One region of the Streptomyces sp. NPDC002537 genome, then DNA from elsewhere that is predicted to be linked to it. Evidence: riboswitches for the same ligand, from Rfam matches in the RefSeq annotation. Region 1 holds a riboswitch; the other holds the start of a gene.
The links. A riboswitch is a leader RNA that binds a small molecule or an ion and turns the genes downstream of it on or off. The one in region 1 is predicted to bind glycine.
Positions count from the first base shown of each region.

Region 2: another riboswitch for glycine. It lies ahead of gcvT (glycine cleavage system aminomethyltransferase GcvT); the one in region 1 lies ahead of gcvP (aminomethyl-transferring glycine dehydrogenase).

Region 1 is NZ_JBSFWT010000093.1:10,477-20,754, forward strand. It holds gene ACWD4A_RS29980 (glutamate--cysteine ligase) at 1-1,216, opposite strand, end outside; gene ACWD4A_RS29985 (hypothetical protein) at 1,711-2,298, shown strand; gene ACWD4A_RS29990 (DUF5999 family protein) at 2,607-2,813, shown strand; gene gcvP (aminomethyl-transferring glycine dehydrogenase) at 2,970-5,852, opposite strand; glycine riboswitch at 6,035-6,142, opposite strand; gene ACWD4A_RS30000 (PRC-barrel domain-containing protein) at 6,299-6,721, shown strand; partial or broken gene ACWD4A_RS30005 (DNA polymerase IV) at 6,727-8,067, opposite strand; gene ACWD4A_RS30010 (MerR family transcriptional regulator) at 8,146-8,760, opposite strand; gene ACWD4A_RS30015 (bifunctional nuclease family protein) at 8,939-9,412, opposite strand; gene ftsR (transcriptional regulator FtsR) at 9,465-10,244, opposite strand.
Region 2 is NZ_JBSFWT010000046.1:19,628-29,905, reverse strand. It holds gene ACWD4A_RS21045 (ABC transporter permease) at 1-672, opposite strand, end outside; gene ACWD4A_RS21040 (ABC transporter substrate-binding protein) at 773-2,536, opposite strand; gene ACWD4A_RS21035 (ABC transporter permease) at 2,596-3,594, opposite strand; gene ACWD4A_RS21030 (enhanced serine sensitivity protein SseB C-terminal domain-containing protein) at 4,006-4,791, opposite strand; gene ACWD4A_RS21025 (enhanced serine sensitivity protein SseB) at 4,947-5,744, opposite strand; gene ACWD4A_RS21020 (AAA family ATPase) at 5,898-6,647, opposite strand; glycine riboswitch at 6,811-6,906, shown strand; glycine riboswitch at 6,907-7,018, shown strand; gene gcvT (glycine cleavage system aminomethyltransferase GcvT) at 7,051-8,166, shown strand; gene gcvH (glycine cleavage system protein GcvH) at 8,234-8,608, shown strand; gene glyA (serine hydroxymethyltransferase) at 8,652-9,914, shown strand; gene ACWD4A_RS21000 (L-serine ammonia-lyase) at 10,028-10,278, shown strand, end outside.

The DNA.
Region 1 (10,278 bases):
GCGCCGACGCCTGGTTGCGGCCGCCCCGCGGCCAGCGCAGCCAGGCGTCGATGCCGTGGCGGCAGGCGGTGTCGAAGTTCTCCGCGGCGACGCCGAACGGCATCCGGGTCCACACCGGACGGGCCTCCTCCGCGAGCGCCCGGACCATCCCGTAGTAGAAGGCGGTGTTGGCGATGACGTCGGTGACGGTGGGGCCCGCGGGCAGCACGCGGTTCTCGACCCGGAGGTGCGGTACGCCGTCGGCGATGCCGTAGACGGGCCGGTTCCAGCGGTAGACCGTGCCGTTGTGCAGGATCAGCTCGTTCAGCTCGGGCACCCCGCCCTCCTCCAGCACCCGCAGCGGGTCCTCGGAGCCGGAGACGGGCAACAGCGGCGGGAAGAAACGCAGGTTCTCCTCGAAGAGGTCGTACGCCGAGTCGATCCAGCGCTCGCCGAACCAGGTACGCGGCCGGACGCCCTGCGCCGCGAGCTCCGGCGACCGGGTGTCGGTGGACTGGACGAACAGCGGCGGACGGGACTCGCGCCACAGCTCCCGCCCGTAGAGGAACGGCGAGTTGGCGCCGACGGCGATCTGCGCGGCCGCGACGACCTGCGCGGCGTTCCACACGGCGGCGAACCGGCGCGGGGTGACCTGGAGGTGCAACTGCACGGAGGTGCAGGCGGATTCGGGGGCGATCGAGCCCGCGGTGCAGGTCAGCCGCTCCACGCCCTCGATGTCGATGGTGAAGTGCTCGCCCCGCGCGGCGACCACCTGCGCGTTGAGGAGGGCGTAGCGGTGGTCGTCGGAGAGGTTCGAGGAGACCAGGTGCCGGTCCTCCAGAGTCGGCAGAATACCGATCATCACGATTCCGGAATCGACCTCCATGGCTTTGCGATCGGCATAGGAAAGGGCCGTGCGCAACTCCTCGGCGAGCTGGTCGAGAACCCGGCCCGACAGCGGGTGGGGCACAATGTTCACTTCCAGGTTGAAGCGGCCCAGCTCGGTCTGGAAATCCCCACTGGCGATACGTTTCAGCACTTCGGCGTTCACCATGCTCGGCATCCCGTCGGACCCCGCGAGATTCAGCTCGATCTCCAGACCCATAAGATTCCGGGGCCGGTCGAATCGCTTCTCCGCCAGGAGCCGCGCCAGCACGTCGAGGCACTGCCGGAGCTTGTCCCTGTGGCGCTGCCGGTCGGCGGGGCCGAACCCCTCCACCACCAGCTTCTCACCCATCGCAGCGCCCTCCTCACCTGGGTCCCCCGCGGCAGCGGCCGCCCGCGTCACGGTCGATGATGCCCAGCCGATGTGATCGATAACGCCACGTCGGCAGGCAATGCCCGGTAGGCTGTCCGAGGTGTGCGCCGTGGCACATTCCGTCGGCAAGGTGCAATACTCCGGTTTTGCGCATTGCGCTGGTGATAAACACCGATGAGATCCGGCCTACCCGGTCCGGTGAATAGCCCGAGGTGGCGGCCACGGAATTCGGCACAGAATCACCGAAATCCCCCTGCGTGGAGCCACCGGAAATCCTCTTGCAGGAAATACCGGCGACAGCTAGCCGAAACACCATGTGAACACGTGTCGTATAAACTCCGGGACAAGGCAGAGAGCAGCGCCCCGGCCCCGGCAGTCGGTACGGTCCCCGGCCCCCCTCTGACCCCGCACGCCGACAGCGTCGTCCGCACCTGCCCCGCACCACGTGTCTCCGAAGTGAGAGGCGACCCACCATGCCGCTGCACGCCCTCCCCGCTCCCGCGCCCGCCCTGCTCAGCGTCCTCACCGCCCTCGGCTCCCCCACCGCCGTGCGCGAGGCCCGCACCCCTTCCCTGCGGTCCGCGCAAGGACCGCTGACCCCCGAACTCCCGTTGCCCGTCCACGTCCTGGAGCAGGTCACCACGCGCGGCGGCACCCCCAGGACCCGGCTCACCGGCTGGCGGTTCCTGATCCGGGGGGCCGAGCGCGCGGTGGCCGCAGGCGAGACGGCGCCGACCGCGGACGGCTGGACCTTCTCCCACTTTTTCGAGGGCCCGTACCTCGCCTCCACCGAACTGGCGCTGCGCCAGGCGGAGGCGCTGCCGACGCCGTACCAGCCGCGGCTGCTCTCCGTGCCCGAGCTCTACATGCTCACCCTCTGGCTGCACGGCGACCTCACCGCCGACGCCGCGTCCGGGCTGCCGGGCCCCGGCGACCTGCTGGTGCCGCTCGCGCCCGCGCCGCCCGGCATCGCCGCGCACCGCGCGCACCGGTTCACCGAACTGCTGTCGGTGCTCACCCACCGGCTCACCCCGTCGCCCCTGCTCAGGACCTCGGCCTGAACGGCGTTCCGCAGCGGACCGGACACGCCCCGTGGCCACGGCGGCCACGGGGCGTACCGCCGCGCTCACCCTCCCGGACTAGCCCGGGGCGGCCAGCCCGAATCCCCCGAAGAGGCCGTCCTGTTGACGGCAACCGCCCGCACGGGTGACGCGTCCTCATCGGGAGAGGAGCGCTGCCGGGAAATCCCTGCGGAATCGCGCCCGTGGGGCAACACTGGTATCGACCAACCTATTCGCCAACGGGGGGCGGCATGACCACAGCATCGAGCCGCAGGACAGCCACCACATCACAGCGAAAGAACCTCCCCATGTGCCAGCACCAGCCCACGTGCCCCTCAGCCGACTCCGCCGACAGGGAAGCCGCCCACCTCGTGGCGCACTTCCCGGAACAGGGCTGGAGTCTGCTGTGCAATGGCGTCCTCTGCTTCGAGGACACCGGTGAGCTGCTGCCGGACGGGCAGATCATCGCCCCGCACCGGCCGCTGGACAGCGGTCATGTGGTGACGGCTGCCTGACCGCGGCAGCAGAACGGAGCGCGCTGTACGGACAGGGCGCACAGCACGTCACGCACGTCACGCACCAAAAGGGCCGGCCCGGCGCAGTCGCCGAACCGGCCCCTCTTCGTTCCCGCACGGGGCCCGGCCGTCACCGCACCGGGCCCCCGCACCGGCTCAGTTCTCGTACTCCTCCAGCGGAGGGCAGGAGCAGACCAGGTTGCGGTCGCCGTACGCGCCGTCGACGCGCCGCACCGGCGGCCAGTACTTGTCCGCGGACACCCCGGCGGGGTACGCGGCCTCCTCACGGCTGTACGGGTGCTCCCACGCGCCGGTCACCGAGGCGGCGGTGTGCGGGGCGTTCCGCAACGGGTTGTCGTCCTGCGGCCACTCGCCAGAGCCGACCTTCTCGATCTCGGCGCGGATGGCGATCATCGCCGCACAGAAACGATCCAGCTCGGTGAGGTCCTCGCTCTCCGTCGGCTCGATCATCAGGGTGCCGGCCACCGGGAACGACATCGTGGGCGCGTGGAAGCCGTAGTCGATCAGGCGCTTGGCGACGTCGTCGACGGTCACGCCGGTCGCCTTCGTCAGCGGCCGCAGGTCCACGATGCACTCGTGCGCGACCAGCCCGTTCGGACCGGTGTAGAGCACGGGGTAGTGCGGCTCCAGCCGCTTGGCGATGTAGTTGGCGCCGAGCACCGCGACCTGGGTCGCGTGCTTGAGCCCCTCGCCGCCCATCAGCCGGACGTACGCCCAGGAGATCGGCAGGATGCCCGCGGAGCCCCAGGGTGCCGCCGAGATCGGGCCGACGCCGGTGGCCGGGCCCGCGGCCGGCTGCAGCGGGTGGTTGGGGAGGTAGGGCGCGAGGTGCGCGCGGACGCCGACCGGGCCGACGCCCGGGCCACCGCCGCCGTGCGGGATGCAGAAGGTCTTGTGCAGGTTGAGGTGCGAGACGTCGCCGCCGAACCGGCCCGGCTTGGCCACGCCCACCAGGGCGTTGAGGTTCGCCCCGTCCACGTAGACCTGGCCGCCCGCGTCGTGCACCAGCGCGCAGATGTCGCTGATGTGCTCCTCGAACACGCCGTGTGTGGAGGGGTAGGTGACCATCAGCACGGCCAGCTCGTCCGCGTACTGCGCGATCTTCGCGCGCAGGTCGTCGGCGTCCACCTCGCCGTCCTCGCCGGTCTTGACGACGACGACCTTCATCCCGGCCATCACGGCGCTGGCGGCGTTGGTGCCGTGCGCGGAGGACGGGATGAGACAGACGGTGCGCTGCTCGTCACCGTTGGCGCGGTGGTAGGCCCGGACGGCCAGCAGACCCGCGAGCTCGCCCTGGGAGCCCGCGTTCGGCTGGATGGAGACCTTGTCGTAGCCGGTGACCTCGGCGAGCCGCTCCTCCAGCTCCGTGATCAGCGTGAGATAGCCACCGGCCTGCTCCACCGGCGCGAAGGGGTGCAGCGCGGCGAACTCGGGCCAGGTGACCGGCTCCATCTCGGTGGTGGCGTTGAGCTTCATGGTGCAGGAGCCGAGCGGGATCATGCCGCGGTCCAGGGCGTAGTCCCGGTCGGCCAGGCTGCGCAGGTAGCGCAGCATCGCGGTCTCGGAGCGGTGCTCGTGGAAGACCGGGTGGGTGAGGTAGTCGTCGGCGCGCAGCAGGCCCTCGGGGAGCGCGTCCGGGGTCGCGGCGTCCAGCGCCTCGATGTCGGCGTCCACCCCGAACGCCGACCACACGGCCGTCACGAGCTCGCGGGTGGTGGTCTCGTCGCAGGCGATCCCGACCAGGTCGGCGTCGACCTGCCGGAGGTTGACGCCGCGCCCGCGGGCGGCGGTGACGACCTCGGCGGCCCGGCCCGGGACTCTCACGGTCAGGGTGTCGAAGTACGAGCCGTGCGCGACCTCGACGCCACCGGCCCGCAGCCCCGCCGCGAGCAGCGTGGCGTAGCGGTGCGTGCGCCGGGCGATCGAGGCGAGGCCGTCGGGACCGTGGTAGACGGCGTACATGCCGGCCATGACGGCGAGCAGCACCTGGGCGGTGCAGATGTTGCTGGTGGCCTTCTCGCGGCGGATGTGCTGCTCGCGTGTCTGGAGGGCCAGGCGGTACGCCTTGTTGCCGTCGGCGTCGACGGAGACACCGACGAGGCGGCCGGGGAGGCTGCGGGCGAACTGCTCGCGGACGGCCATGAATCCGGCGTGCGGACCGCCGAAGCCCATGGGCACGCCGAAGCGCTGGGTCGTGCCGACCGCGATGTCCGCGCCGAGCTCACCGGGCGAGGTGAGCAGGGTGAGGGCGAGCAGGTCGGCGGCGACGGTGACGATCGCGCCGAGCTCGTGGGCGCGCTCGACGACCGGGCGCAGGTCGCGTACGGCACCGGAGGCGCCGGGGTACTGCAGCAGGACGCCGAAGACACCGCGCTCGGCGATCTCCTCCGGGATGCCCCCGGACAGATCGGCGACGACGACCTCGACCCCGGTCGGCTCGGCGCGGGTCCGGATGACGGCGACGGTCTGCGGCAGGGTGTCGGCGTCCACGAGGAAGACGCCCTGCTTGACCTTGCCGACGCGGCGGGAGAGCGCCATGGCCTCGGCGGCGGCGGTGCCCTCGTCGAGCAGGGAGGCGCCCGAGGTGGGCAGCCCGGTGAGGTCGGCGACGACGGTCTGGAAGTTGAGCAGCGCCTCCAGCCGGCCCTGGGAGATCTCCGGCTGGTAGGGCGTGTAGGCGGTGTACCAGGCCGGGTTCTCCATGACGTTGCGGAGGATCACCGGCGGGGTGAAGGTGCCGTAGTAGCCGAGCCCGATCATCTGGGCGAGGACCTGGTTGCGGCCGGCGAGCGCGCGGAGTTCGGCGAGGACCTCCGCCTCGCTGCGGGCCCCGGGCAGGGCCGACGCCTCGGTGCTCTTGATCACGTCCGGCACGGCGGCGTCGGTGAGTTCGTCGAGGGAGCCGAATCCGACCTGGGCGAGCATCTTGGCCTGGGCAGCGCTGTCGGGGCCTATGTGGCGGCGCTCGAAGGGCGTGCCGCGCTCCAGGTCGGAAAGGGAGATGCGGTGGGCTGTCATCTGCGGAGGCCTCCTGGTCGTTTCGACCTGCGAGGGGTACCACGGCGCGGGTACCCGGACGGCCTCCCCCTCTGTCATCTCAACCTGAGAGCTTCACCGGGCAGCGGCCCGGCTTTCACCGTCGGTGAGGACGGGCTCCGGCGTTGTGCCTGACCTGGGCCCGCCCTGCTTTCCAGAGTGACCTCGTCCATGCGGTACGTGTGCCTGAGAGATTCCGGGGAGGATTTGCTCCTTCGGCGCCCCCGCAAAAGCCCGTCAGGGCTCTCGGAGGACTCTCCCGCACGGGGTCTGCGGCCACTCGCCAGCCTACCAGCGCAGGTAGGGGGCGATCCCTCGAGTGGCCGGTTCCCGCTTTGTGCCTTTTCGTTGGTGTCGAGAGGTGTTCCGGGAGGTGTTCGGGGCCCTGCCGAGGCGGCCGGGGGCATGCGCGAACCATGGGAGGAACGGTGCAGACCGATATCGATCCGCGGAATCTCATCGGCCGGAAGGCGTTCGACCGCGACGGCATGAAGATCGGCACCGTGGACGAGGTGTACCTCGACGACGAGACCGGCGAACCCGAGTGGGCGGCCGTGCGCACCGGCCTGTTCAGCCGGGACGCCTTCGTGCCGCTGGTCCCCAGCGAGGTCGTGGGCGACACGCTGCGCATCCCGTACGAGCGCGCTCTGATCAAGGACGCCCCCGATTTCGGCGTCGGCCGCCATCTCTCCCCCGAGCAGGAGCTCCAGCTCTACCGCCACTACGGGCTCGCCCTCCCGGCCGGGGACACCCCCTCCACGCCGGGCGTCGAAGCGGGACGGACGGACTCCTCCGGCACTTCCGGGCGGACGGAGGAGGGGCTCGGTACGGTCAACGGCTCGGCGGGCTGAGCGGCCCGTATCAGCGGCAGGGGATCGGCCGGTTCGAGCGCGGGGTCGTCGACGGCGAAGGTGCGCACCCTCCCGGGCTCGGACCAGGGCTGCTCGAACCGGACCGTGACGCGGCCGACGCCACTGCCCTGGATCCAGCCCGCCCCGAACTCGGCGTGCCGGACGTCCAGCCCCGGCAGCCAGCGCCGCGCCGGCGCCTCGACGGCGGCCGCGGGCCGTTCCGGCTCCTCCCCCGCGGTCTGCGGGGTCTCCTCGTCGGCAGCGGCCGCCTCGCTCGCGGCCTGGGCGAAGAGGTCCTCCTGGGTGTAGTCGGCGAGGCCCGTGACGCCGACGCCCAGCAGCCGCACCCCCGCGGTCGTGTCGACGCCCTCCAGCAGCCGGGCGGCGGCCTCGCGCACCACGCCCGGGTCGTCGGTGGGCCCGCGCAGGGTCTCGGAGCGGGTCAGCGTCGAGAAGTCGTAGCGCCGCACCTTGATCACGACCGTCCGCCCCGAGCGCCCGGCCGCCCGCAGCCGCTGGACGCAGCGGTCGGCGAGCCGGGTGAGCTCCAGCTGGACCCGGACGCGGTCGGTCACGTCCTCCTCGAAGGTGTCCTCCACCGATACGGACTTGGCGTCCCGCTCGGCGACGACGGGCCGGTCGTCGCTGCCGGTGGCCAGGGCGTACAGCCCCGCGCCGTGGGCCTTGCCGAGCAGCCGCACCAGCTCCGCCTCACCGGCCTCGCCCGTCTCCGCGACGGTGGTGATCCCGGCGCGGCGCAGCGTCTCGGCGGTGGCGGGGCCCACCCCGGGGATGACGCGGACGGACATGGGGCCCAGCAGCGCCGACTCCGTGCCCGGCTCGATGAGGAACAGACCGTCGGGCTTCGCCTGCTCCGAGGCGATTTTGGCGAGCATCTTCGACCCGGCGAGCCCCACGGACCCACTGAGCCCCGTGGCCGCGCGGATATCGCTCCGCAGCCGCTCCCCCACGGCCCGCACCGCCGCCGTGGCGGGCTCGACGCCGCCCGCCTCCAGGTCGACGAACGCCTCGTCGAGGCTGAGCGGCTCCACCAGCGGCGAGAGCCGCCGCAGCAGCCCCATGACCACCTCGCTCACCTCGCGGTAGAGCGTGAACCGGGGCGTGAGATAGGCGGCGTTGGGGCACAGCCGACGTGCCTGGGCCGTCGCCATCGCCGAGTGGACACCGAAGACGCGGGCCTCGTACGAAGCGGTGGCGACCACTCCGCGCGGACCGATCCCACCGACCACCACGGGCTTCCCGCGCAGACTGGGCTTGGCCGCCTGCTCCGCCGAGGCGTAGAAGGCGTCCATGTCCAGGTGCAGGATCGTGGGTGCGGCTCTCACACCACCGATGTTCCCGCACGCCACTGACAATCGCGCTGACGTGCGACGGAGCGTCGGGCGGGGGTCCTGTCGCGGGGGTCAGCCCGCGCGGTTGCGCCGCCGCGCCAGCTCGTCGGCGGGATTGTGGCCGATGAGGGTCTCGCCCGTGTCGATGCGCTCACCGTGCAGCTGGGAGAGCACGGCCTCGACGTCGCGCCAGACGACGCCGACGGCGATCCCGAAGACGCCCTGCCCACCCTGGAGGAGGTCGACGACCTCGTCGGGCGAGGTGCACTCGTAGACCGTCGCACCGTCGCTCATCAGCGTCATCTGCGGGAGGTCGCCCGCCCCGCGGGCACGCAGGTGCTGGACGGCCGTGCGGATGTTCTGCAGGGAGACCCCGGTGTCCAGCAGCCGTTTGACGATCTTGAGAACGACCACGTCCCGGAAGCTGTAGAGCCGCTGGCTCCCCGAGCCGTAGGCCGGTCGCACACTCGGCTCGACCAGGCCCGTACGCGCCCAGTAGTCGAGCTGTCGATAGGTGATGCCCGCCGCGGCACACGCCGTCGGCCCCCGGTACCCGATCTTGTCGCTTTCCGGCCCCTGCGGTGCGCCGACCGCCGCCGGGACGGCATGACGGGAGGGCTGTTCGACCGTTCCCCCATACAGCGGATACGGATTGCCGACCGCTGTACCGTCGCCCATGCTTCTCACGCCGACCTCCGTCCTTGACCTGCCTTCTCGACGGTAGGCAGTCACCCGGGGCGCGTCAACGATCGCCACACTCGGCACGCCGAGTGATAATCACCCAGAGAGTGGTTTTACGTATCCCGGCGCCGGGAAAGGCTAATCGAATGCGCCGCGCCCGGCCCCCCGAAGGGCGCCGTACGCCTCACTGGCTGTTGGTGCCGAAGTCCTCCGGCGAGATCTGGTCGAGGAATTCACGGAACTTCTCGACCTCGTCCTCCTGCTCGTCCGGAATGGCGATGCCGGCGTCGTCCAACACCCCGTCGCTGCCGTAGATCGGCGTCCCGGTGCGCAGCGCCAGCGCTATGGCGTCGGACGGCCTGGCGCTGACCTCCACCCCGCTGGCGAAGACGAGCTCCGCATAGAACACGCCCTCGCGCAGGTCCGTGATGCGGACCTCGGTGAGCTCCTGGCCCACCGCCTCCAGCACGTCCTTGAAAAGGTCGTGGGTCAGCGGGCGGGCCGGGGCCATGCCCTGCTGGGCGAAGGCAATGGCCGTCGCCTCCCCCGGTCCGATCCAGATCGGGAGGTACCGGTCGCCTCCCACTTCACGCAGGAGCACGATCGGCTGGTTGGAGGGCATTTCCACCCGGACACCCACGACATCGAGCTCGTTCACACAGCAACCCTAGGACGTGCCCGGCAGGTTTGGGTAGTCGGGCACTCGCCGGTCAGTGCGAACGCGTCCGCAGGGCGGCCTGTACGAGTGCCGCGTGCAGGCGTACGGACAGCGCCGCGAGCTCCCGCGCAGTGGCCTCGGCGTGCGCCCTGGTCTGCGGATTACGGTGCCTGCGCAGCGGTGCGACCACCTGTTCGACCAGTCCCGCCTGGCGGTCGGCGGCGGCCTTCATGACGCGAAGGTGCCGCGGCTCCAGGCCGAACCGCCCCAGGTCCGTCAGCAGCTTGGCGACATCGACCGCCTCGGCGTCGAATCCGCCGTCCGAGTGGGGTACGAGCAGGCCGTACGACTCCCACTCCGCCAGCTCACTCTCCGTGACGCCGACGGCGCCCAGGAGCTCCGCGCGGCCGACCCGGGCGGCCGTGGGCCGCTCGAAGGCCGCCACGGCACCCCCCACGCCCCGCGCTCCACCGTCGACGCCGTCCGGGCCGTCGGCGCCCTGGGGCTGTCCGGGGACGGGCAGCTGGACACGCTCGCCCCTGGCCAGCGCGTCCAGGTGCTCCCTGATGACCCTGAGCGGCAGATAGTGGTCACGCTGCATCCGCAGGACGTACGCGAGCCGCTCCACGTCCTCCGCGCTGAACTTCCGGTACCCGGACGGCGTGCGCTGGGGCTCGACCAGGCCCTCCGACTCCAGAAAACGGATCTTGGAGATGGTGACCTCGGGGAACTCCTCGCGCAGCAGATTGAGCACCGTGCCGATGCTCACCGGCCGCCCCTCCACTCCGGCGGCACCGGACGCACCGGCACCGCCTGACGGTGTTCGCAGCATGGCCCTTCCCTGGGAGTCCCCCCGGACGGAGTCC
Region 2 (10,278 bases), on a different contig from region 1:
GCGGGTGAGCCGGGCGTAGAGCGCGGAATAGAGGAAGGCGAGACTGCACCAGGGGACGAGGAGGTTCCACGCCCATTGGCCGGGGTTGTCGGTGAAACTCACGTAGTTGATGCCGTCGCCCCACACCGGCCATTGGACGGTGAGGAGGCTCAGGGCCAGCATGCCGGTGAAGAAGATCGGCAGCGAGACGCCGGCCAGGGCCACGCCCATGAAGAAGCGGTCGAAGACCGTGCCCCGCTTGAGCGCGGAGAGCACGCCCACGGCCACGCCCGAGATCAGCCAGATCACGGCGGCGCCGATGGCCAGGGAGAGGGTGACCGGGATGCGCGAGGTCAGCTGGGGCCACACCTCGACATGGCTCTTGAAGGAGTAGCCGAAGCACGGCGCGGCGCAGTGCGAGGCGTCCGGGCCGAACTTGTAGTCGGCCCCCACCACGATGGCCTTGATGAAGTGCCAGTACTGGGTGTACAGGGGCTGGTCGAAGCCGAGGTTCTTCTTGACGGCGGCGACGGCGCCGGCGTTGGCGTCCTTGCCGACGTACTGGGTGGCAAGTTGGTCGACCGTCTGCCCGGCGATCCGGGGGACGAGGAAGAAGATCGCGAAGGTGACTGCGCTGACCACCAGCAGCAGTAGGACCGCGGCGAACAGGCGTCGGATGATGTACGCAGCCACAGCTGTGCGGCACCGGCGTCCGCGGGACGGAGTGTCCCGGCCCGGCGGACGCCGGCACCTTCACCTGCCTTTCGAAAGTCTTCGGCGGGCTGGCCCGCTGCTACTTGGAGGAGCCCATCAGCAGGTAGTCGTACATGCCGAGGTAGGCCTGGGTGACCGTGACGTTGGTCGCGGACTCGGGCCGGAAGAGCAGGTTCTTGCGGTAGACCAGCGGTACGGCGGAAGCGTTCTCGGCGACCATCTTGTCGATGTCGCCCCACGCCTTGGCGCGGGCGGCGGCATCGGTGTTGGCGATCGCGTCGTTCAACGCCTTGTTGATCTGCGGGTCGTTCAGCTCGGAGACGTTGTTGCCGCCGGAGGGCTTGATCGCCGAGCCGTTGACGATCTGGTCGAGGAAACCGAAGCCGGTCGGCCAGTCGGCACCCCAGGCGGTCATGATCATGCCGAGGTTGTGGCTGTGGACGTAGTCCGGCACACCCGCGAAGTTGGTGAAGTACTTGCCGGTCGGGAAGGTCTTGATGTTCGCCGTGATGCCGATCTTCTTCATCGACGCCTGGACGGCGGTGGCCGCCGCCATCTCGGCGGGCCGGTCGGAGCGGGCCGTCAGATTGGTCTCGAAGCCGTTCGGCTGACCGCACTGCTTGAGCTCGTCCTTGGCCTTGTTGATGTCACCGGCGCTGTTCGGGGTCTCGTACAGGCTGAACTTCGCGTAGCCGTTGACGGTCGGCGGCAGCAGGGTCGAGGCGACGTCACCCTTCGGGTCGCCGCCCTGGGCCTGCTGGATCGACGCCTTGTCCATGCCCCACTGGACCGCCTTGCGGCAGTGGATGTTGTCGAACGGCTTCACGTTCACGTTCAGGCCGAGGTACGAAGTGGCGCCGGCGTACGGCATGTCGGTCTGCTTCTTGTACTTGCCGCCCAGCACCTTCGACTGGGTCTGCGGGCCGACGCCGGTGCCGTACGCGTCGGCGGTCACGCTGTCGTTGAGCAGGCCGTTGTCGACCGTCGTCTGGAGGATCTTGAATTTGAACGAGTACTTGTCCGGCAGGGCCTTGCGGATCGGGTCCGTCTTCGGGTCCCACTGGGGGTTGCGCTCCAGCGTCGCACTCTTGCCCTCCTCGTACGAGGAGAACTTGTACGGGCCCGTGGAGACGATGTGCTTCACGTACTCGGCGCCCTTGTCCGCCTTCTGCGGCACGGGGGCGGTCTGCGAGAAGGTCGCGAGATAGTCGAAGTCGGCGAAGGCGTCCTTGAGATGGAAGACGATCGTCTGGTCGTCGGGCGTCTCGATGGACTTGATCCCCTCGGGGGACTTGTCCTTGTACGGGCCCTGGTACTTGTCACCGCCCTCCAGGTGCGCCTTGAAGTACGTCGGTCCGTTGGACAGCGCGTCGGGCGCGAAGTTGCTGCGCTCGACGGCGTACTTGACGTCCTTCGAGGTGACCGGCGTGCCGTCCTCGAACTTCACCCCGGTGCGCAGCTTGTACGTCCAGGTCTTGGCGTCCGGGCTCGGCTTGCCCAGGGACTCGGCGAGGTCCGGGACGACCTCCAGGCCGTCCTTGCCCGCGGCGGGCTTGAAAGTGGTGAGCGAGCGGCTGTAGAGGCGGGAGAAGTTCTGCACCCAGCCGTAGTAGGTGTTGCCCGGGTCGAGGGAGTCGGGGACGTCCGTCGCCTCGTAGGTGACCGTGCCCCCCTTCTTGTCCGTCTTGTTGACGATCGAGGAGAGGGCCGCGTCCGCGGTCACGTTCTTGTTCCCGCTGCCGCTGCCGCTGCTGTCGTCGCTCTTCGAGCTGCTGCACGCGGTGGCCCCCAGCGCCAGCACCACGGTCGTGGCGAGCACAGCCGTCGCTTTTCTTGTGTTCACCTTGAGGAAAGCCCCCTCTGTCGATGGATGGTGGCGCGGTGGACGGGAGGTCGCCGCGGTCACTTGCTGCGCGGGTCGAGGGCGTCACGCAGCCCGTCGCCCAGCAGGTTGAAGGCCAGCACCGTGATGAAGATGGCGAGACCTGGCACGAACATGTACTGCGGATCGGCCTGGTAGAGGTCCGTCGCGCTGGTGAGCATGCCGCCCCAGGATGCCTGCGGCGGGGCGATGCCCACGCCCAGGAAGCTCAGCGCGGCCTCGAAGAGGATGTTCGTCGGGATCAGCAGGGTCGAGTAGACGAGGATCGGCGCCACCAGGTTGGGCAGCAGCTCCCGGAAGAGGATGAACGGCCCGCGCGCGCCGAGGCTCCGGGAGGCCTCGACGAATTCCCGCTCCCGCAGGGAGAGCGTCTGCGCCCGGACGATCCGGCCCATGTAGGGCCAGTTGAAGAAGCCGATCACGAAGATCAGCACACAGATCCGCAGCGGCAGGCCCGAGAGCCCGAACGCGCCGTCCTGCAGCGCCGCCGAGATGGAGATCGCGAACAGCAGCAGCGGGAAGGCGAGGAAGGTGTCCATCATCCGGCTGATGACGCTGTCCACCCAGCCGCCGTAGAAGCCCGCGACGACGCCGAGCACGGCGCCGAGCACCACGGAGAGCAGCGTGGCGCCGGTGGCGACGATCAGGGAGACCCAGGAGCCCTCGATGATGCGGGCCAGGATGTCGCGCCCGTACTGCGGGTCCACACCCAGCGGATGGTCCCAGCTCATACCGCCGAACCCGCCCTTGGGGGCGAGCCGTTCGGGGTCGACGAGGTTCTGGTGGAACTGGTTGGGATCCAGCCCGAAGACGGATTCGATGGGCTTGGCCAGCACGGCGAGCAGGATCAGCAGGATCACCACGACACCGCCCGCGACGGCCACCTTGTCGCGCTTGAAGCGGATCCAGGCGATCTGGGTGAGCGAACGCCCCTCGATCTGGCTCTTGTTGGCCCCGGCGAGAACGGCCTCGGGCTGCGCCCCGGCGGCTCCTCCGGTGGTCTCGATAGGTGCGGTCACAGTGCCTTTGACCCCTCTCGGGCCGGGGGTGACCGGCCCACGCCCGCCGTGGAAGGCGGCTTCGAACTCACAGGTACACGTGCAAACTGATGCAGTTGGTACTGATGGAGCGGAAGGTCACAGAAAAGGACTCGTACGCAGGAGCGACGTCCCTTGGAGCGGGAGTCTTCAACGCGGCCGCGATCACCCGCCAGCCCCGGCCGGGAATGGATGCGCAACCGTGATGTGGCCAGTGGGCTTCCGTTATCCGAACGCCGGGGGCGGCTCAGCGGATGCCTGTCGGCCGGGTGTCAACTTGTGCTGCTTACCAGCATATTGGGGACACAGCGGATCCGACCCCTGCCGGACCGGGCCCCGATGGATCAGTTCGGACGGGTCGGTTCGGTACGGATCCGTTCAGTACGGATCCGTTCAGTAAGGCTGTGGAGCCGCGCCCTGCGGGGCCGCGCCGCCGGGCCAGCCGGCCGGAGGGTAGCCGTAGCCGCCGGACGGGGGCGGCACGGCCGGGCCGCCGTAGCCGTCGCGGTCGAAGAACGGGCGCGCGTGGGCGCGCATCCACATCGCGACCGGGTCGTGCTCGTCCGACATCGCGACCGTGGACACCGGCAGCCCCTCGGGCACCGCGCCGAGCGACTGCCGCATCATCGACCGCACCGTGTCCACGGCGGCCCGCGAGGTGTCGTACAGATCGAGGCCGATCGCCAGATAGGGGGTGCCCAGCGCGGGCTGCACCCAGGCGCGGCGCAGCGCCCGCACCGCGGGCGTGTGCCGGGCCTGCTGCCCGAGCAGGGCGTAGAACTGCGGGATGTCCAGGGCGGGCTCGCTCAGTTGGAGCGGTCCGGCGGGCAGCCGGTCGAGGCCGCCCGCGATCCGCCGCAGGTCGAGCCAGGGCACGCCGACACCACCGCCGGGGGCGTGCGGATTGAGCCACAGGCCCCAGCGGTCGGGGTAGAGCGCGCCGGCGACGGCACGGCCCGGGACGACGACGTGGGCGCGGTTCCAGCCACTGGCGGCGAGCTCCTGCGCGGAGGTCACGCACGGGGCGTAGCCGAGGCCGTCGACCTCCATGTTGCCGTACTGCGCGTCGGGCGAACCGGCCTGGCCGTGCCAGAGCAGCATCCAGACGCCGCCCTCGGCCAGCGCCTGGAGGAGGGCCTCATAGGCGTCGTACCGGCCGGGCGCCACCTGGCGCAGCATCTGCTCCACGCCGCTCCCCGCGCCCGCGCTCACCTGGTTCCGCCCCTTCTCTCGGCCGCCCCCGGCCGCTTTCTCCAGTGCCCCGGGGCGCGGCAGCGCGCCCGGTCCGGTCATACCGACAGCTTACGAGCCCGCGGCGGCGGGCACGGGAGGAGTCACAGGTCACGGTCGTAGAACGGACGGACCTGAGCCAGCATCCAGTCGGCCACCGGGTCCCGCGCCACGTCCAGGAAGACCAGCTGTACGGGCCAGACGACGGGCGCCGTGCCGAGCGCCCTGCCGAGGGCGTCCATGACGGCGGTGCGGCTGCCGGGGTCGGGCAGGTCGAGCTCGACGCCGACGAAGAGCGCGGGGTCGGCCCCCTCGACGCTGGCGAGGGCGCGGCGCGCGGTCCGTACGCACTGGGCGGCGGCGAACTCCAGCCCGGCGGCGGCGAGGAAGCCGGTGGGCTCCTGCTGCCAGTCGGGCTGGAAGAGGCGGACCCGGCCGCCGGTGGCGTCGCCGTCGAGGAGGGTGCGCCCGGCGCGGCAGAGCTCGGCGACGGCGGGCGGCGGGAGGGGCGCGCCGACGGCGCCCTCGGGGTTGACGGCGAGGCCGACCTGCGGGGGCAGGCCGCGGGCGAATTCGACGGCCGGTGCCACGGCGAAGGGCATCCGGTCGCCGACGACGCGGAGGAACTCCGCCTCGGAGCTGAACACCGGTACGTAGGCGGCGCCGTCGAGCTCCATGGTGGGGAGGTCGAGGTCGGGGCTGTCGGGCCCGCCGCCGCCCGGCAGGGGCACCCAGAGGTGGCTGCGCCCGAGCACCTCGACGATGCGGGCGCCCGCGCCGGGCACGCCCAGGGAGGCGGTGAGCACCGCTTCGAGTTCATTGGCGGGCCAGCCCTGGGGGAGGCCGCCCACGGGGGCGCCGGCCGGGGCCGCGGGCCGACCGTACTGCTCGGGGATGCTCATCTCGTCCAACCGCCGTCTCTACAAAGCCGCACCCGAACCCTAACGGTTGGGCCGACGCCGCCGCCTGCGGCCTGCGGAATTGCCCACCGGCGAGGGGCGGGCGACCGCGCTCCCGGGACAACCGGCCCGTTCGGCGGCCGAGGAGACCTCGCGTCAGCGCGCCCGGCTCCGGGGAGACCCGTCAGCGCCCCTGCGAACCACCCGTGGGGGTGCACCCGCGGAGCCGGTGAAGGTGATCCGCCGCAGCGCGTCGGCCGCCGGACGGTCCATCAGCACCACCGATCCCACGCCCCCCGGCATCCTCCCGGCCACCGCGTCGGCGACCAGCCGGGCCGCCGCCCCCCGGTGGCGGCGGAACGCGCGCGCGGAGACCGTGCGCCCGCGCGCCGCCTGGCCCGCCAGCGCGAGGCCGGGGCCGACGTCGAGCAGCAGCAGGTGGACGGTGCCGCCCCGGCGGCGGGCCTCACGGACCAGCCACCGCCGCACCCAGCCGCGCTCGCCGCAGTCGTGCACCACCCCGCTCGCCCCGGAGCGCAGGGCCCGCCGGAGGGCGGCGTAGTGGACGAGCCGCACCAGCGGCCGGTACACGGCGTACGGCAGCCAGCCCGGGGTGCGGCGCTCCAGCCGCTCGCGGGAGTCCTGGGAGTCGACGCGGCGGACGGCCGCGCCCCGCTCGTCGAGCGCGGGCACGGCCCGCCGTATCAGGGTCGTCTTCCCGCTGCCGGGCAGTCCGGAGACGACGACGAGGTCGCCCGGGGCGCAGCGCAGCTCGGCGCGGCCGCCGCCGCGCAGGTCGAGGACGCCCGGCCGCACCCGGCACTCCCCCGCCGCCGGGCCGCGCGGCGCCCGCTCCGGCGGCGCGGCCTCCGTCCGCTCCCCGTCCGTGTCCCGCGTGCGCACGATGACCGCCTTCCCCCGTACCGGGCCCCGCCCGGTCACCATCCGACTACCCACAGAACGTAAAGGAAAGGTAATGCAATTGAGAGGACGGCGGGCGGTCCGTCGCGCGCCCGTCCGTGCAATGATGTGCGCGCCAACTGCGTACCCAAACTGCATACCGGCCGCTCGAATCCACGCGGGAGAGTTCCAGCCATTGAGTGCTGGGCGCCGAAGGAGCAAGTTCCTCCCTTGAATCTCTCAGGCCCCGTACCGCGTGGGCGAGGCAGATCTGAAAAGCGGGCCGTCCTGCGCGGCGGCCCCACCGAAGGTGCAAGCCGACAGCGCGTTCGTCGCTCGCGGTGAACCTCTCAGGTTCCGATGACAGATGGGGAGGACGTCCTCATTGCCATGCCTGGGAGCCCACACCATGACTGATGCCCCTCGCCGAACCGCTCTCGACGCGCTGCACCGCGCGCTCGGTGCCACGATGACCGACTTCGCCGGCTGGGACATGCCCCTGCGGTACGGAAGCGAGCGCGACGAGCACGTCGCGGTGCGCACCCACGCGGGCCTCTTCGACCTCTCCCACATGGGCGAGATCACCCTCACCGGCCCGCAGGCCGGGCAGGCGCTCGACCACGCGCTGGTGGGCAATCTCTCCGCGCTGGCGGTCGGCCGCGCCCGCTACACCATGATCTGCGACGCCGCGGGCGGCATCCTGGACGACCTGATCGTCTACCGCCTGGCCGACCAGGAGTACATGGTCGTCGCCAACGCCTCCAACGCCCAGGTGGTGCTGGACGCGCTGACCGAGCGCGCGGCGGACTTCGCCACCGAGGTGCGGGACGACCGCGACAACTACGCGCTGCTCGCGGTCCAGGGCCCCGAGTCCCCCGGCATTCTCAAGTCCCTCACGGACGCGGACCTGGACGGCCTCAAGTACTACGCGGGCCTGCCGGGCACCGTCGCGGGCGTGCCCGCGCTGATCGCCCGCACCGGCTACACCGGCGAGGACGGCTTCGAGCTGTTCGTCGCCCCGGCCGACGCCGAGAAGCTCTGGCAGGCGCTGACCGACGCGGGCGCCGCCGTCGGTCTCGTGCCCTGTGGCCTCTCCTGCCGCGACACGCTGCGCCTGGAGGCGGGCATGCCGCTGTACGGGCACGAGCTGACGACCGCCACCACGCCGTTCGACGCGGGCCTCGGCCGGGTCGTGAAGTTCGACAAGGAGGGCGACTTCGTGGGGCGCGAGGCGCTCGCGGCCGCCGCGGAGCGCGCGGAGGGCAACCCGCCGCGCAAGCTGGTCGGCCTGATCGCCGAGGGCCGCCGGGTGCCGCGCGCCGGATTCGCGGTGGTCTCCGGCGGCGAGGTCGTCGGCGAGGTCACGTCCGGCGCCCCCTCCCCCACGCTCGGCAAGCCGATCGCCATCGCGTACATCGACGCCGCCCACTCCGCACCCGGTACAAAGGGTGTGTCCGTGGACATTCGCGGCAGCCATGAGCCCTACGAGGTCGTGGCCCTGCCCTTCTACAAGCGGCAGCGCTGATCTCTTCCCGTCTCACCTGTCAATACCCGTTGCACAAGCACCCACGCGCATCCAGGAGAATCAAGCCATGAGCAACCCCCAGCAGCTGCGCTACAGCAAGGAGCACGAGTGGCTGTCGGCCGCCGAGGACGGTGTGGCGACGGTCGGCATCACCGAGTTCGCCGCCAACGCGCTCGGTGACGTCGTCTACGCCCAGCTCCCGGCGGTCGGCGACTCGGTCACCGCGGGTGAGTCCTGTGGCGAGCTGGAGTCGACCAAGTCGGTCAGCGACCTGTACTCCCCGGTGACCGGCGAGGTCGTCGCGGCCAACCAGGACGTCGTGGACGACCCCGCGCTGGTGAACTCCGCCCCCTTCGCGGGCGGCTGGCTGTTCAAGGTCAAGATCGCGGACGAGCCGGCGGACCTGATGTCCGCCGACGAGTACACCGCCTTCGCCGGCTGACCCCGCCCCGCCCTCCCCGCCCCAGGAAGTCCAGGAAGAACTCATGTCGCTTCTGAACAGCTCCCTCCATGAGCTCGACCCCGACGTCGCCGCCGCTGTCGACGCCGAACTCCACCGCCAGCAGTCCACCCTCGAGATGATCGCGTCGGAGAACTTCGCTCCGGTCGCCGTCATGGAGGCCCAGGGCTCGGTCCTCACCAACAAGTACGCCGAGGGCTACCCGGGCCGCCGCTACTACGGCGGCTGCGAGCACGTCGACGTCGTCGAGCAGATCGCGATCGACCGGATCAAGGCGCTCTTCGGTGCCGAGCACGCGAACGTCCAGCCGCACTCCGGTGCGCAGGCCAACGCGGCCGCGATGTTCGCGCTGCTCAACCCCGGCGACACCATCCTGGGCCTGAACCTCGCCCACGGCGGTCACCTGACCCACGGCATGAAGATCAACTTCTCCGGGAAGCTCTACAACGTGGTCGCCTACCACGTCGACGAGCAGACCAACCTGGTCGACATGGACGAGGTCGAGCGCCTCGCCAAGGAGCACCGCCCGAAGCTGATCGTCGCCGGCTGGTCGGCGTACCCGCGCCAGCTGGACTTCGCGGCCTTCCGCCGGATCGCCGACGAGGTCGGCGCGTACCTGATGGTCGACATGGCCCACTTCGCGGGCCTGGTCGCCGCCGGGCTGCACCCCTCCCCGGTGCCGCACGCGCACGTCGTCACCACGACCACGCACAAGACGCTGGGCGGCCCGCGCGGTGGTGTGATCCTCTCCACGGCCGAACTGGCCAAGAAGATCAACTCCGCCGTCTTCCCCGGTCAGCAGGGTGGTCCGCTGGAGCACGTGATCGCGGCGAAGGCCGTCTCCTTCAAGGTCGCGGCCAGCGAGGAGTTCAAGGAGCGCCAGGAGCGTACGCTGGAAGGCGCGAAGATCCTGGCGGAGCGCCTGGTTCAGCCCGATGTGACCGAGGTGGGCGTCTCCGTCCTCTCCGGTGGCACGGACGTGCACCTGGTGCTGGTCGATCTCCGCAACTCCGAGCTGGACGGCCAGCAGGCCGAGGACCGCCTCCACGAGGTCGGGATCACGGTCAACCGGAACGCCATCCCGAACGACCCGCGGCCCCCGATGGTCACCTCGGGCCTGCGGATCGGCACCCCGGCGCTGGCCACCCGTGGCTTCCAGGCCGATGACTTCCGTGAGGTCGCGGACATCATCGCCGCGGCCCTGAAGCCGTCCTACGACGTGGCGTCGCTGTCGGCCCGCGTCACGGCCCTGGCCGACAAGTACCCGCTGTACCCCGGACTGAAGTAGTCCGGCAGCACCTGATTCACCCGTAGGTGCGGGGCACCAGGCACACTGAAAAGGTGGGCCCGGTGCCCCTCACCGCGTAAGCCCTGTACCACCGACCCGAGGGAGCAGCCACCGTGGCCATCTCCGTTTTCGATCTCTTCTCGATCGGCATAGGCCCGTCCAGCTCCCACACGGTCGGCCCGATGCGGGCCGCGCTGATGTTCACGCGCCGCCTGAAGAACGAGGGCCTGCTGGCCCACACCACCTCCGTCCGCGCCGAGCTCTTCGGCTCGCTCGGGGCCACCGGCCACGGCCACGGCACCCCCAAGGCCGTGCTGCTCGGCCTGGAGGGCCACTCGCCCCGCACGGTCGACGTCGAGACGGC